2 regions of the Methyloferula stellata AR4 genome follow, and region 2 is predicted to be linked to the other one. Evidence: predicted binding sites of a transcription regulator. Region 2 holds the regulator's gene; the other holds the start of a gene.
The links. Region 2 encodes PhoB, which activates phosphate uptake and scavenging genes when phosphate is short. Its sites were predicted from a motif close to TGTCATNNANCTGTCAT; they were not measured.
Positions count from the first base shown of each region.

Region 1 (5,201 bases), 540 kb from region 2:
GGGTGGCGATTTAAACGACATGCTGCGATGCTTGCGGTGCGGTGCCTGCATGAATCACTGTGTCGTTTATCGCCAAATCGGCGGCCATGCCTATGGCGGCACTTATCCTGGTCCGATGGGATCCGTGCTCACGCCCGAACTCGATGGACTGGCAGAGTCGCGCGATCTCGTTCACGCTTGCACATTGAACGGCAATTGCCAGCAAGTCTGCCCTGTCGACATTCCGCTGCCGACTCTTCTGCGCGGTTGGAGAGAAAAAAGCTGGCATGAAGGACTGGAGCCTCAATCCGTCAGGCAGGCCCTTTGGTTATGGGCCTTTGTCGCCCGCCATCCTTCTATCTACAGGACGGCAACGGCTGCGGCCGTTCGTGTTCTGCGGCTTTTTGGAAGGGCCGGTTGGATCAGCTCCATGCCAATGATCAAGGGTTGGACGAGTTATCGCGACTTTCCAAAACCTGCCTCCCAAACCTTCATGCAACAATACAAGGCGGCTCAACGCCGCGACCGCGTATGACAAGTCGCGACATCATTCTCGAAAGAGTGCGGCGCGCGTTGCATCGCGACGGCGTCAGTCCCGATTCTGTGACGGCGATTGCCGAATCCCTTTTATTGGAACCAGAGCTCGGACGCCCGCCTATGCCTGACGGCGATCTTCGCAGCCTTTTTGCGTCGAGGGTCACGCTTCCCCAGATCGGTGCGACCGTCTGCGTGGTGAAGGATTTTCGCGAGGTGCCCGCGGCCGTGCGCGCCTATCTCGCAGAACATGGCGCCGAAGGTCCGGTTGCCCTGCAGCAAGATCAGGATCTGATGCGCCTCGATTGGGGCGGCTTGACGTTCACGTCCACGATTTCGCCCGATCAAATGGTCGCCATCCAAAAAGCTCTTTGGGGCATTGCCGAAACAGGCACGCTTGTTTTCCATTCCGCGCCGAACTGCGCGACGCTGTTTTCCTTTCTGCCGCTCCATCACATCGTCATTCTCGAGGCCAAGCGCATAGTGGCTTACCTTGAAGACTATGCGATTGAAGCAGGCCATATGGCGGTTCCCCGCAACGCAAACCTCATAACAGGGCCGAGTGGAACGACGGATATCGAGGGCTCGCTGGTGCGCGGCGCGCATGGACCTGGATTTCTTCACATCATCATTGTGGATGAGCGGGATTGAGTGCCATCACTGGGCGACAAGGCGATCCAGCTGGTCGAAATTGCGCTGAAAAGCACAACCTCGACGGCTCCTGGTAAAATAATATATCCTGCGGGAATCTTGCCGCATCCAACGAGGTTAGAATGGCGGAGATAAAGGTTATGCGTATTGCAGATGCTGTTGCCCAGCATTTGCAAACCATGATTCTCGAAGGTGTGATCAGGCCGGGAGAGAAACTGACCTCGGAACGGGAGTTGGCCGAGAAATTGGGTGTTTCAAGGCCGACACTGCGCGACGCTCTGGCTCAGCTCGAGGAGAAGGGGTTGGTGAGCACGTCGAAGGCAGGCACGGTCGTGACCGCGTTTTTGACACCGCTTTCCGATCCTCTATCGAAGCTTTTCAGCGGCGACGAAAGGGTCGCGGCTGATTACTTCGAATATCGCCGATTGGTCGAAGCTCATGCCTGCGGGCTTGCGGCCGTCAGAGCAACGCAAATCGACCGGGCGCAAATCACGCAATGTCTTGAGGCGATCAAACTCGCGCATCAATCCGACGATGCGCATGCGGAAGCCCAAGCCGACACGAATTTGCATCTCGTGATCTATGAAGCGGCCCACAACGTCATCGTGCTGCATATCATGCGGATGTTCAGCGATATGTTGCGCAATGGCATCTTCTATCATCGCGAACAGCTTTATCGCCGTTTGGGCGTCAGGGACCAACTCATGGCGCAGCATCTGGAAATCGGCGAAGCTATTTTATCCGGCGATCGCGCACGGTCGGAAGCTGCCGCCTTTCAACATATTCAATTTACCTGTGAGACGGTTGAACAAATCACCCGCGACGAGCAGCGACTGGAAGCCTCTTTGCGCAGGATCGACCGCGAAGACTTGCTAGCTGATTAAAAGGACCGGCTGCGTCGTGACGGACCAACGCGATGACGCAAGACTTCCAGCACGCGACTTTGGGCCCATCCGGAAATCCCTTCGGCAGAATTCGCGACCGCACCTTCGCGTATCGCCATACCGCAAACCTCGCACGCGGTGTAATTTCGTATCGATTTTTGAACGCGGCCTCCCGTTTTTGATCAATCAATGTTGAAGAGGTATCTCGTGCCGTCCGCCATATCTGCGAACGTTTAATCGATATCGAAATCATAGTGAGAACAACTCAGACGCAGCCATGATGAGCGATGACGATCGTGTCATAAGCGCGTCGATCAAAACCGTAAACTTGCATATCGGAGAACCCAAAGCATTTTAGTCGACAAACGCTATGTATCGTCATCCGTATGTCACCGCTTAATCCTAAAACGCCGCCGCTCGCGGATGCCGTTTCTGTTTCAGACAGCAATGTTTCGTTCGCTTTCACATTCCTTGAGAGACTCCCATGCGACGGCACACCAACAAGGCGGCGTTCGCCTTTTTTTTGTCTATGCTGCTCACCGCCAATGGCGGCAGCCCGGCTTTGAGCGCCGATGATTCATTTGTACCGCCGGGTGGATTCCCCGGCCATGACGGTGGCTTCCCGGGCCATGAAGGTAAGCCGCAAACGAAGACTCCCATCAAACATGTGGTTGTCATTTTTGGAGAGAACATATCCTTCGATCATTATTTCGGCACTTACCCGAACGCGACAAATCCGGCTGGCGAACCGACGTTCACCGCCAAACCTTCCACGCCGAAGATCAACGGGCTTACCAAGGCGCTGTTGAACAACAATCCGAACTTGACCAATACCGCTAATGGCACCGGAGCGGCCAATCCGTTCCGTCTCGACCGTTCGCAGGCCGTCACGCAAGACCAGAACCACGCTTACGGGCCTGAAGAAGAGGCCTTCGATGACGGCAAGATGGATCTGTTTCCGAAGTACACTGGTAACGCCGGAACCGGCGGCACGGGCGCCTTTAACACGAAGGGCCTCGTGATGGGCTATTATGACGGCAACACCGTCACCGCGCTGTGGAACTATGCGCAGCACTTCGCGATGAACGATAATTCATACAGTTCGCAATTCGGTCCATCCACGCCCGGTGCGATCAATCTCATCTCCGGCCAGACCAATGGCGCCGTGGGTCACGCTCCCAGCAATGGCAGTTCGACCAACACCATCAATAACATCGTGGCCGACGGCCAAGGTGGATATACAATGTATGGTGACAGCGATCCCTTCGGCGACGTCTGCTCCTCGACCACTGCCGCCACGACCTCGATGACCGGAAAGAACATCGGTGATCTGCTGAATGCCAAGCACATCACGTGGGGTTGGTTCGAAGGCGGCTTCGATCTGACCCTGACGAACGCTAACAGCACGACCGGCTGCAAGCGGAGCTCGACCTCGGCTACGCTCAACAACGCTTACACGGCCGACTATATCCCGCACCATCAGCCGTTCCAATATTATGCGTCAACGCAAAATCTCGCCCATACTCGGCCATCTTCGGTCGCAGCCATCGGCACGTCGAATGACGGTGGCGCCAACCATCAATACGACAGCCATGACTTCTTCGACGCCCTCAATGCTGGCAATATGCCCGCGGTATCCTTCCTCAAGGCTCCGGCCTTCCAGGATGGGCACGGCGGCTATTCGGATCCGCTCGATGAGCAGGATTTCATCGTCAGCGCTGTTAATGCCGTCAAGCAGAGCAAGTTCTGGGATGACACTGCGATCATCGTCGCTTATGACGACTCCGACGGCTGGTATGATCACGCCAACCATGTGATCAACCCATCCACCAGTGCTCAGGACACCCTTGAATCAACGGGCGTCTGTGCTCCGCTCGACAGCAGCGCCACATATACCCCGGGCACGCCCCCGGCGAGCGCTCTGCCCGGCCTCAAAGGTTTGCCGGTCAATGGCCGCTGCGGCTATGGCACGCGTCAGCCTCTGCTCGTGATCTCGCCTTTCGCGAAGCACAACTTCGTCGATCATACTGTGACAGATCAGGCGTCGATCACGCGCTTCATCGAAGACAATTGGTTGGACGGTCAACGGATCGGCCAGGGCTCCTATGATAAGATCGCAGGGCCGCTTGACAATATGTTCGACTTCTACCAGTCCCCGCTCGCGAGACTGTTCCTCGACCGCTTCTGGGGCACGATCCGCTAAGCGCACTGTCTTAAATGAAGGCTTGGGGCAGATGGCGCAATCCATCTGCTCCAAGTCGCGGCCTACATCTCTCAATCATCAGTAAGTGTCCGATGACGCGTTTCCCGGAATTCTTGCAGACCTCCTTCCGCACTTGGTTTCTGCGGCGGGCTCTTTTGGTGTCCTCGGCCATCGCAATTCCTTTCGCTGGCGTCATTTTAGTGTGCGACGGTGCAAGGCATGCAGCCCCCGCCGCTGCCTCAGGTCAGGCAGAATCCATCGAACGGCCCGCGGCCAGCGCGGCATCGGCGGCGCCCGGCCCATCCACGGAGCTTTCGGCGCTCGCGCAACTCGGCCGGAAAATGTTTTTCGATCCGTCGCTGTCCGGTTCCGGCCAGCTTGCCTGCGCATCGTGCCATAGCCCTGCGAACGCTTACGCCCCGGCGAATGGACTGGCCGTGCAACTTGGCGGCCCCGATCTGAAAAGCGCGGGCGTACGGGCGGTGCCGTCGCTTACCTATCTTGAGCACACGCCGAATTTCACGATCGGTCCCAACCCTCAGATGCCCGATAGCGATCAGCTGCAGCAGGCCGTCGCGCCGGCCGCCGACGTGAAGGTTGCCGCTGTCGCCAAGGCTGACCCCAACAGCACCGTGCTCGCCGCCGCCGAAGCGAATATTCCGCAGGGCGGCCTCGATTGGGACGGCCGGGCCGATACGATCCAAAGCCAAGCGCGCGGGCCATTGCTCGATCCCAACGAGATGAATAATCGCAATGTCGACGAAGTGCTCGACCGCCTCAAGCATGCCGTTTATGCGGATGATATGAAGCAATTGTTCGGGGCGCAGATTTTCAGCCAGCCAGCGCTTGCATTGGATGAAGCGCTTTTCGCGCTGGTCCGTTTCCAGCTGGAAGATCCGAGCTTCCATCCCTACAGCAGCAAATATGATGCCTATCTCGCCGGAAAGATG
Region 1 covers NZ_ARWA01000001.1:1,705,522-1,710,722, forward strand. The annotation lists gene A3OQ_RS0108375 (LutB/LldF family L-lactate oxidation iron-sulfur protein) at 1-514, shown strand, start outside; gene A3OQ_RS0108380 (LutC/YkgG family protein) at 511-1,164, shown strand; gene A3OQ_RS0108385 (FCD domain-containing protein) at 1,305-2,048, shown strand; gene A3OQ_RS0108390 (phospholipase C) at 2,533-4,251, shown strand; gene A3OQ_RS0108395 (cytochrome-c peroxidase) at 4,344-5,201, shown strand, end outside.
Region 1: a site for PhoB is predicted at 2,425-2,441, ahead of A3OQ_RS0108390 (phospholipase C). Genes of this name have one in related genera too.

Region 2 (6,469 bases):
ATGGCGTCCTTCCAAGCCGCCGCCGCCAACGCGGATTGGGCCAATGCGCCCGGCTTCTACCAGATCCTCACGGATCAGCCCGGCGCGGCCTCTTGGCCGATCACGGCTGCGACCTTCATCCTGATGCAAAAGAAGCCGCAGGACCTCGCCGCCGCCACTGAAGCGCTCAAGTTCTTCAGTTGGGCCTATGCGAAGGGCGACAAGATGGCTGAAGAGCTTGACTACATCCCGCTTCCCGACAATGTCGTCGCTCTGGTGAAAAAGACCTGGGCGGCCGACCTCAAGGGCAGCGACGGCAAGCCCTTGCTGAATTAATAAGGTCTTGAAAGCGGCAAGCCGCGGACATGCGTCTCCGCGGCTTGCTTCTCTGAGGACGATGTGGACCCTTAATTTGATATCCTGCCGTTCCTTCGTTCTTCTCTGATATACGGACCGTAGTTTGGCTGACCTCACCATCGACACCTATACGATGCAGCTCGACAAAGAGCATAAGCGTGCTCGGGTTTTCACCCGATTCCGGCTGAGCGATGGGCTTTTCCGGCGTTGCACATTTTCTGCGGTCATGCTCGTCTTGGCCCTTCTCGGCGGCGTCATGATTGCGCTGGCCTATGGTTCGCTTCCTGCGTTCCAGGCCTTCGGCTTTGGTTTTTTCGTCACCGAGGTTTGGAACCCGGTCACCGATAAATTCGGCGCGCTGGCCCCGATCTACGGTACCGTTGTCACATCACTTATCGCCATGCTCATTGCCGTCCCTGTCGGCATCGGAAGCGCGATTTTCCTGACCGAACTTTGCCCGCAATCGCTGCGGCGGCCGATCGGCGTTGCGATCGAACTACTCGCTGCGATTCCCTCGATCATTTACGGCCTCTGGGGCCTTTTCATTCTTGCGCCCTTCCTGCAGCAGTATGTCCAGCCAGCCCTCATTTCGCTTTTCGGCAACATCCCGATCCTGTCGACGCTTTTCGCCGGGCCGCCTTATGGAATCGGCATTCTGACGGCCGGCTTCGTTCTGGCCATTATGGTGCTTCCGTTCATCACCTCGATCTCGCGCGATGTTTTCGAGACGGTGCCGCCGGTCTTGAAAGAGGCGGGCTATGGCCTCGGCTGCACCACCTGGGAAGTCTCGCGGAACGTGGTGCTGCCTTACACGGGCGTTGGCGTGATCGGCGGGATCATGCTCGGTCTTGGGCGCGCGCTCGGCGAAACCATGGCGGTCACTTTCGTTATCGGCAATGCGCATCGAATCTCCGGATCCATACTGGCCCCCGGAACGACGATCTCGGCGTCGATCGCCAATGAATTCACCGAGGCCGTCGGCGACCTTTACACGTCGGCTTTGATCGAACTTGGCTTCATTCTGTTCATCATTACCTTCATCGTCTTGGCGATCTCGCGGTTCTTGCTCTTGCGCATCGAACAGAAAAAGGGCGTTTGAACCATGTCCCGTTACGCGCAGCGCCGGCGTCTCAATTTCTTCTCGATCGGCCTTTGCTATGCAGCGGCGGCCTTCGGGCTTGGTTTTCTATTGCTGATCCTCATCGCCCTTGTCGGGAAGGGCGTGCGAGGCTTCTCGCTCGATCTCTTCACGCAGATGACCCCGCCACCCGGAAGCAAGGGCGGTCTCCTCAATGCCATTTATGGCAGTCTCATCATGACCTTCCTCGGTGTCGCCATAGGGACGCCGTTGGGCATGCTGGCCGGCACCTACATGGCCGAATATGGCCGCGGCACGAAACTGACCTTTATCGTGCGCTTCATCAACGACATCCTGCTCAGCGCGCCTTCGATCGTCATTGGCCTTTTCGTTTACGAGATCATGGTCTCGAAAATGGGCCATTTCTCCGGCATCGCCGGCGCCGTCGCCCTTGCGATCATCGTGATACCGGTCGTCGTGCGGACAACCGAAGACATGCTGCTGCTCGTCCCCGCGCAGATGCGGGAGGCGGCGACGGCGCTTGGCCTGCCGCGTTTTCATGTGATCACCAAGATCGCCTATAAGGCCGCGAGCGCCGGCCTCGTGACCGGTATCCTCCTGGCGATCGCCCGCGCCAGCGGCGAGACGGCGCCCTTGCTTTTCACGGCGCTGAACAATCAATTCTTCAGCTCCAACCTCAACGCGCCCATGGCCAGCCTGCCGGTCATTATTTTCCAGTTTGCGTTGAGCCCCTATGCGGACTGGCAGCAACTGGCCTGGTCAGGCGCGCTGATTGTCACCGCCGCTGTTCTTTGTCTTTCCATCGCAGCGCGCGTGCTCGCCCGCAAGGGGGTGGGCGGATGAATGACGGAATGAAAATGCTCGGGTCCTTTAACGCGTCTCATGCGTCGGTCTTATCGCCCTCTGCGCCTGTCTCAGCTTGGAAAGTGACTTCGGCATGAATGATACTCGCACCCGGCAAACGCGCGGGATTTCGTCCGGGGGCGCGCCGCGCGTCCTTGTGGTCGAGGATGAGGCAGCGCTCGGTCTGCTTCTCACCTATAATCTCGAAGCCCAGGGTTTCGACGTCGAATGCGTCGAACGTGGCGACGACGCGGAACTGCGCCTGAGCGAAGCGCCGCCCGATCTCGTCATCCTCGACTGGATGCTGCCGGGCGTTTCGGGGCTCGAAATCTGCCGCCGCCTGCGCGCGCGGGAAAGCACGAGATCGCTGCCGGTCATTATGCTGACCGCACGCGGCGAAGAGGGCGAACGCGTGCGCGGCCTCTCCGTCGGGGCGGATGACTATGTGGTAAAGCCCTTTTCTGTGCCGGAGCTTTTGGCGCGGGTGCGCGCCTTGTTGCGACGGGTGCATCCGGCGCGGATCGCGCCTTTGCTTTCGATCGGCGATTTGGAGCTTGATCGCGGCACGTGGCGGGTGCGCCGCGGCGGCCGCTCGCTTCACATCGGCCCGACGGAATTTCGCCTTCTCGAATGTCTCATGGAGCGGCCTGGGCAGATTTTCTCGCGGGCACAATTGCTCGACAGTGTCTGGGGCCACGCGGCCGAAATCGACGAGCGAACCGTCGATGTTCATGTCGGACGGTTGCGCAAGGCTCTGTCACAGCCGGATGAGGAAGATCCGATCCGTACCGTCCGCGGCGCGGGCTATGGTTTCGATGAAACCTTCGGCAAGGTGAGGAATTAGATTTTTGTAGCTAAAGCGTTCATGATGAGGGGCGGCCCGCGAGTCCTCGAAACGCGCGGCGCCCTGACAGCAGTCACTTCGGATATTGGTCGAGTATATCGGACGACATGACCTTTACGATCATCATGCTCGCAGTCGCGGGGCTTCTGCTCTTCCTCCAATATTTGACGGCCTTTCTGGCCTGGCTGCGTTGTCGTCCGTCGCGCGGCCGGCGCGACGCTCTGGCCTTGGAGAAGGTGGACACGTTTCCAGCGATCAGCCTGGTCCGGCCGCTGTGCGGGCTCGAGAGTTTTTCGGGCGACACGCTGCGCAGTTCTTTCACGTTGAGCTATCCGTCCTACGAACTGCTTTTTTGCGTCGCCGATCCATCGGATCCGATCATCCCTTGGGTGAGAGCGGCCATGCGCACCTATCCCGAGGTGCCGAGCCAGCTCATCATCGGCGACGAGAAGATCAGCATCAATCCAAAGCTGAACAATATGGTGCGCGGCTGGCAGACGGCACGCTTCGACCGGATCGCCTTTATCGACAGCAATGTCCTTCTCGCCCCCGACTTTTTGCAGAGCCTGATTCATGCGCTGCGCGACGATACAGGCGTCGTCTCGGCGCCGCCGATCGGGCTTTCGCCGCGCGGGTTCTGGGCGCATCTCGAATGCGCCTTCCTCAATACCTATGAGGCGCGCTGGCAATATGCGGCGGATGCTTTTGCGATGGGCTTCGCGCAAGGCAAGACCCTGTTTTTCCGCCGCTCCGAATTGGAGAGCGGCTTCATGGAGCTCGCGGATGAACCGGCCGAAGACGCGGCCTCGACCAAAATGGTGCGCCGGCGGGGCCTGAAGGCACGCCTTGCCATGCCTTCGTCGCAGCCACTCGGCGAAAGAAGCGTCAAGGATGTGTGGTCGCGGCAATTGCGCTGGGCGCGGTTGCGGCGCGTGACGTTCCCGATGGAGTTCGTCCCGGAAATTCTGACCGGAGCTGCGGTGCCGCTTCTGGCTTTGGCGCTTGCGGCCTATACGGCGGGTTTTTCGGTACCGCTCGCCGTTCTTCTCTATATTTTGGCGTGGTACGCGCCCGAGATCATCTTGGCGAAGCTCTGTCGCTGGCCGATCAACCCTTCTCTCGCGTTGGCGCTTCCTTTGCGCGACGGCATGATTCCGGCGCTATGGGTCGCGGCTTGGATGGGCCGCAACTTTACGTGGCGCGGCAATGGAATCGAGGTCGATGCGGCGAGCCCGCGCGGGTTTCGGCCGCGCGCCGCGACTTCGACAAAGCTCGTCTGGAAGCGGGTTCGGACGTCCTGGGATCGCGCCTTTCCGCGCTGAATCGCAACTTCAAGCGCGTTGCTCAAGCCTTTGTTTCAAAGACTATTTTTTCCGAAAAGTCGGGCCCACTTTCCCGGATGATGCTTTAATTCAAGCCGCACAGCATTTGGCTTGACGCATTGCTGTGTCGGAAAGCTCCTTGGATGCGCGGATCAAGTTCGCGCATGACGCCTTCTGACAATTCTATCGGAAGATCCGATGTTCTAGCGTTCTTTCTGTGCGTGCCAGCGGCCACCGCATTGCTGCGTCGGAACCGACCAGGCGCCCTGGCCGGATGCGCCTCTCAAGCGTCCTGAGACATGCGCAACGTCCGTTCCGCGATGGAAGGCGAAAGAGACGACACCATCCCCGCCGACGCGGCCAAAGGGCTGAACCGCGCTGTCGCTCGTAGCGACAATGAGACCATCGGACACGGTCACAGAGCCGCTCGCCGTCCTTTGGCAGTCGCCCACGTCCGTCGTGGCGTCGATCCGATAGGTGCCATCATAATTGGTCGCCGCAAAAGCAGGCAGGCTCACTGCGGCCACGAGCGTCAAAGCGAGGCCAACGTGTAAAAAACGCGAAGATTTCATCATCGGAACGGCTTGGACCAGGACGTGAAGGGGACGAAAAGCGCGAATTGGCTTTCCACCGGTAGCATATGCCGCAAAAGCCCTGTGCGATGCAACAGGCGTCATGACGCGCCTGGGAGAAAGTCGGGGCCTGGCGCTAAACTCTTGCAGTCCTGGACTTTTCCATCGAGGCTTCTGCGGGCCAGACGGCGAGGGCACTCTCGAAGGTGTCATTTGCGGGTCATTCCGAATTGGATAATCTCTATGAGATTAAGGCTCAATCTGGCCGCCGCATCAGACGGTCGCACAAGCGACGCATCCCATTCTGTCGAACGTTTCGTTCGGCATATCGTTTTTAACAGAACAAACTCGGCACCGCCGGAAAAGGCGGGCTTGTAAGCACCAACCAGGGGTGAGGAAACATTATGGCGCAAGCAAAAACTGCGATTACGATCGTATTGGGCGGCCTGCTGCTGGCTTCGACCGGTGCTCTGCCGGCAGCCGCGCAAAAGCCGGCGGCGGAGGCACCCGCGCAAGATGCCACGATGAACAAGCTTCAAGACTTCAAGTCGACCGGCGCGCGCACCATTCCCTCCGTACCTCAAGGCGGCGAAAAGGCGGCGGCGATTAAGAAGACTTTGGAGACCATCAAGCTCCCGCCGGGATTCAAGATCAGCCTCTATGCGCTCGTGCCGGATGCGCGCATGATCGCGGTCGGGCCGCAGGGCGTCGTCACGTTCGTCTCGACCCGCAAGACGAAGATCTACAGTTTGACCGATCGCGGCCACGTGGGCGCTGCCGAGGACGTGCGCGAGTTCGCGCCGACGATCGAGTTCAACAATCCGAACGGGATCTGCTTTTCGAAGGACGGGTTCCTGTTCACGGTCGAACAGAACCGGGTGCTGAACTTCCCGGCTGCGGAATTCTTCTACGAGAATCCGGATGTCGCGGTTTCGGAAGTGGTCAAGCAGGGAGCGCTGATCCCGGCGAGCGAAGAGAGCTTCAACCATTCGGCGCGCGTCTGCCGCGTCGGGCCGGACAACAAGCTCTACATCACGATCGGTCAGCCTTATAATGTCTACGCGCCCGCCAAATACGATCTCTATTATAAGTTCGGCATGGGCGGCATCATCAGGATGGACCGTGACGGCTCCAACCGCGAGGTTTTCGCGCATGGCATCCGCAACTCGGTCGGCATGGATTTCGCCGCCGACAAGACATTGTGGTTCACCGACAATCAGGTGGACGGCATGGGCGACGATCAGCCGCCGGGCGAACTCAATCACGCGACGAAGCCCGGCGAGAATTTCGGCTTCCCCTGGTATGGCGGTGGTCATACCAGGACCGCCGAATATAAGGACCAGACCCCGCCGGCGGATGTCGTGTTTCCGGTCGTCGAGGAGGCCGCTCACGCCGCCGATCTCGGCATGATGATCTATACGGGCAAGATGTTCCCGAAGGAATATCAAGGCGC
Region 2 covers NZ_ARWA01000001.1:2,249,439-2,255,907, forward strand. The annotation lists gene pstS (phosphate ABC transporter substrate-binding protein PstS) at 1-315, shown strand, start outside; gene pstC (phosphate ABC transporter permease subunit PstC) at 440-1,435, shown strand; gene pstA (phosphate ABC transporter permease PstA) at 1,439-2,278, shown strand; gene phoB (phosphate regulon transcriptional regulator PhoB) at 2,373-3,122, shown strand; gene A3OQ_RS0111010 (ceramide glucosyltransferase) at 3,230-4,444, shown strand; gene A3OQ_RS0111015 (hypothetical protein) at 4,648-5,019, opposite strand; gene A3OQ_RS0111020 (PQQ-dependent sugar dehydrogenase) at 5,421-6,469, shown strand, end outside.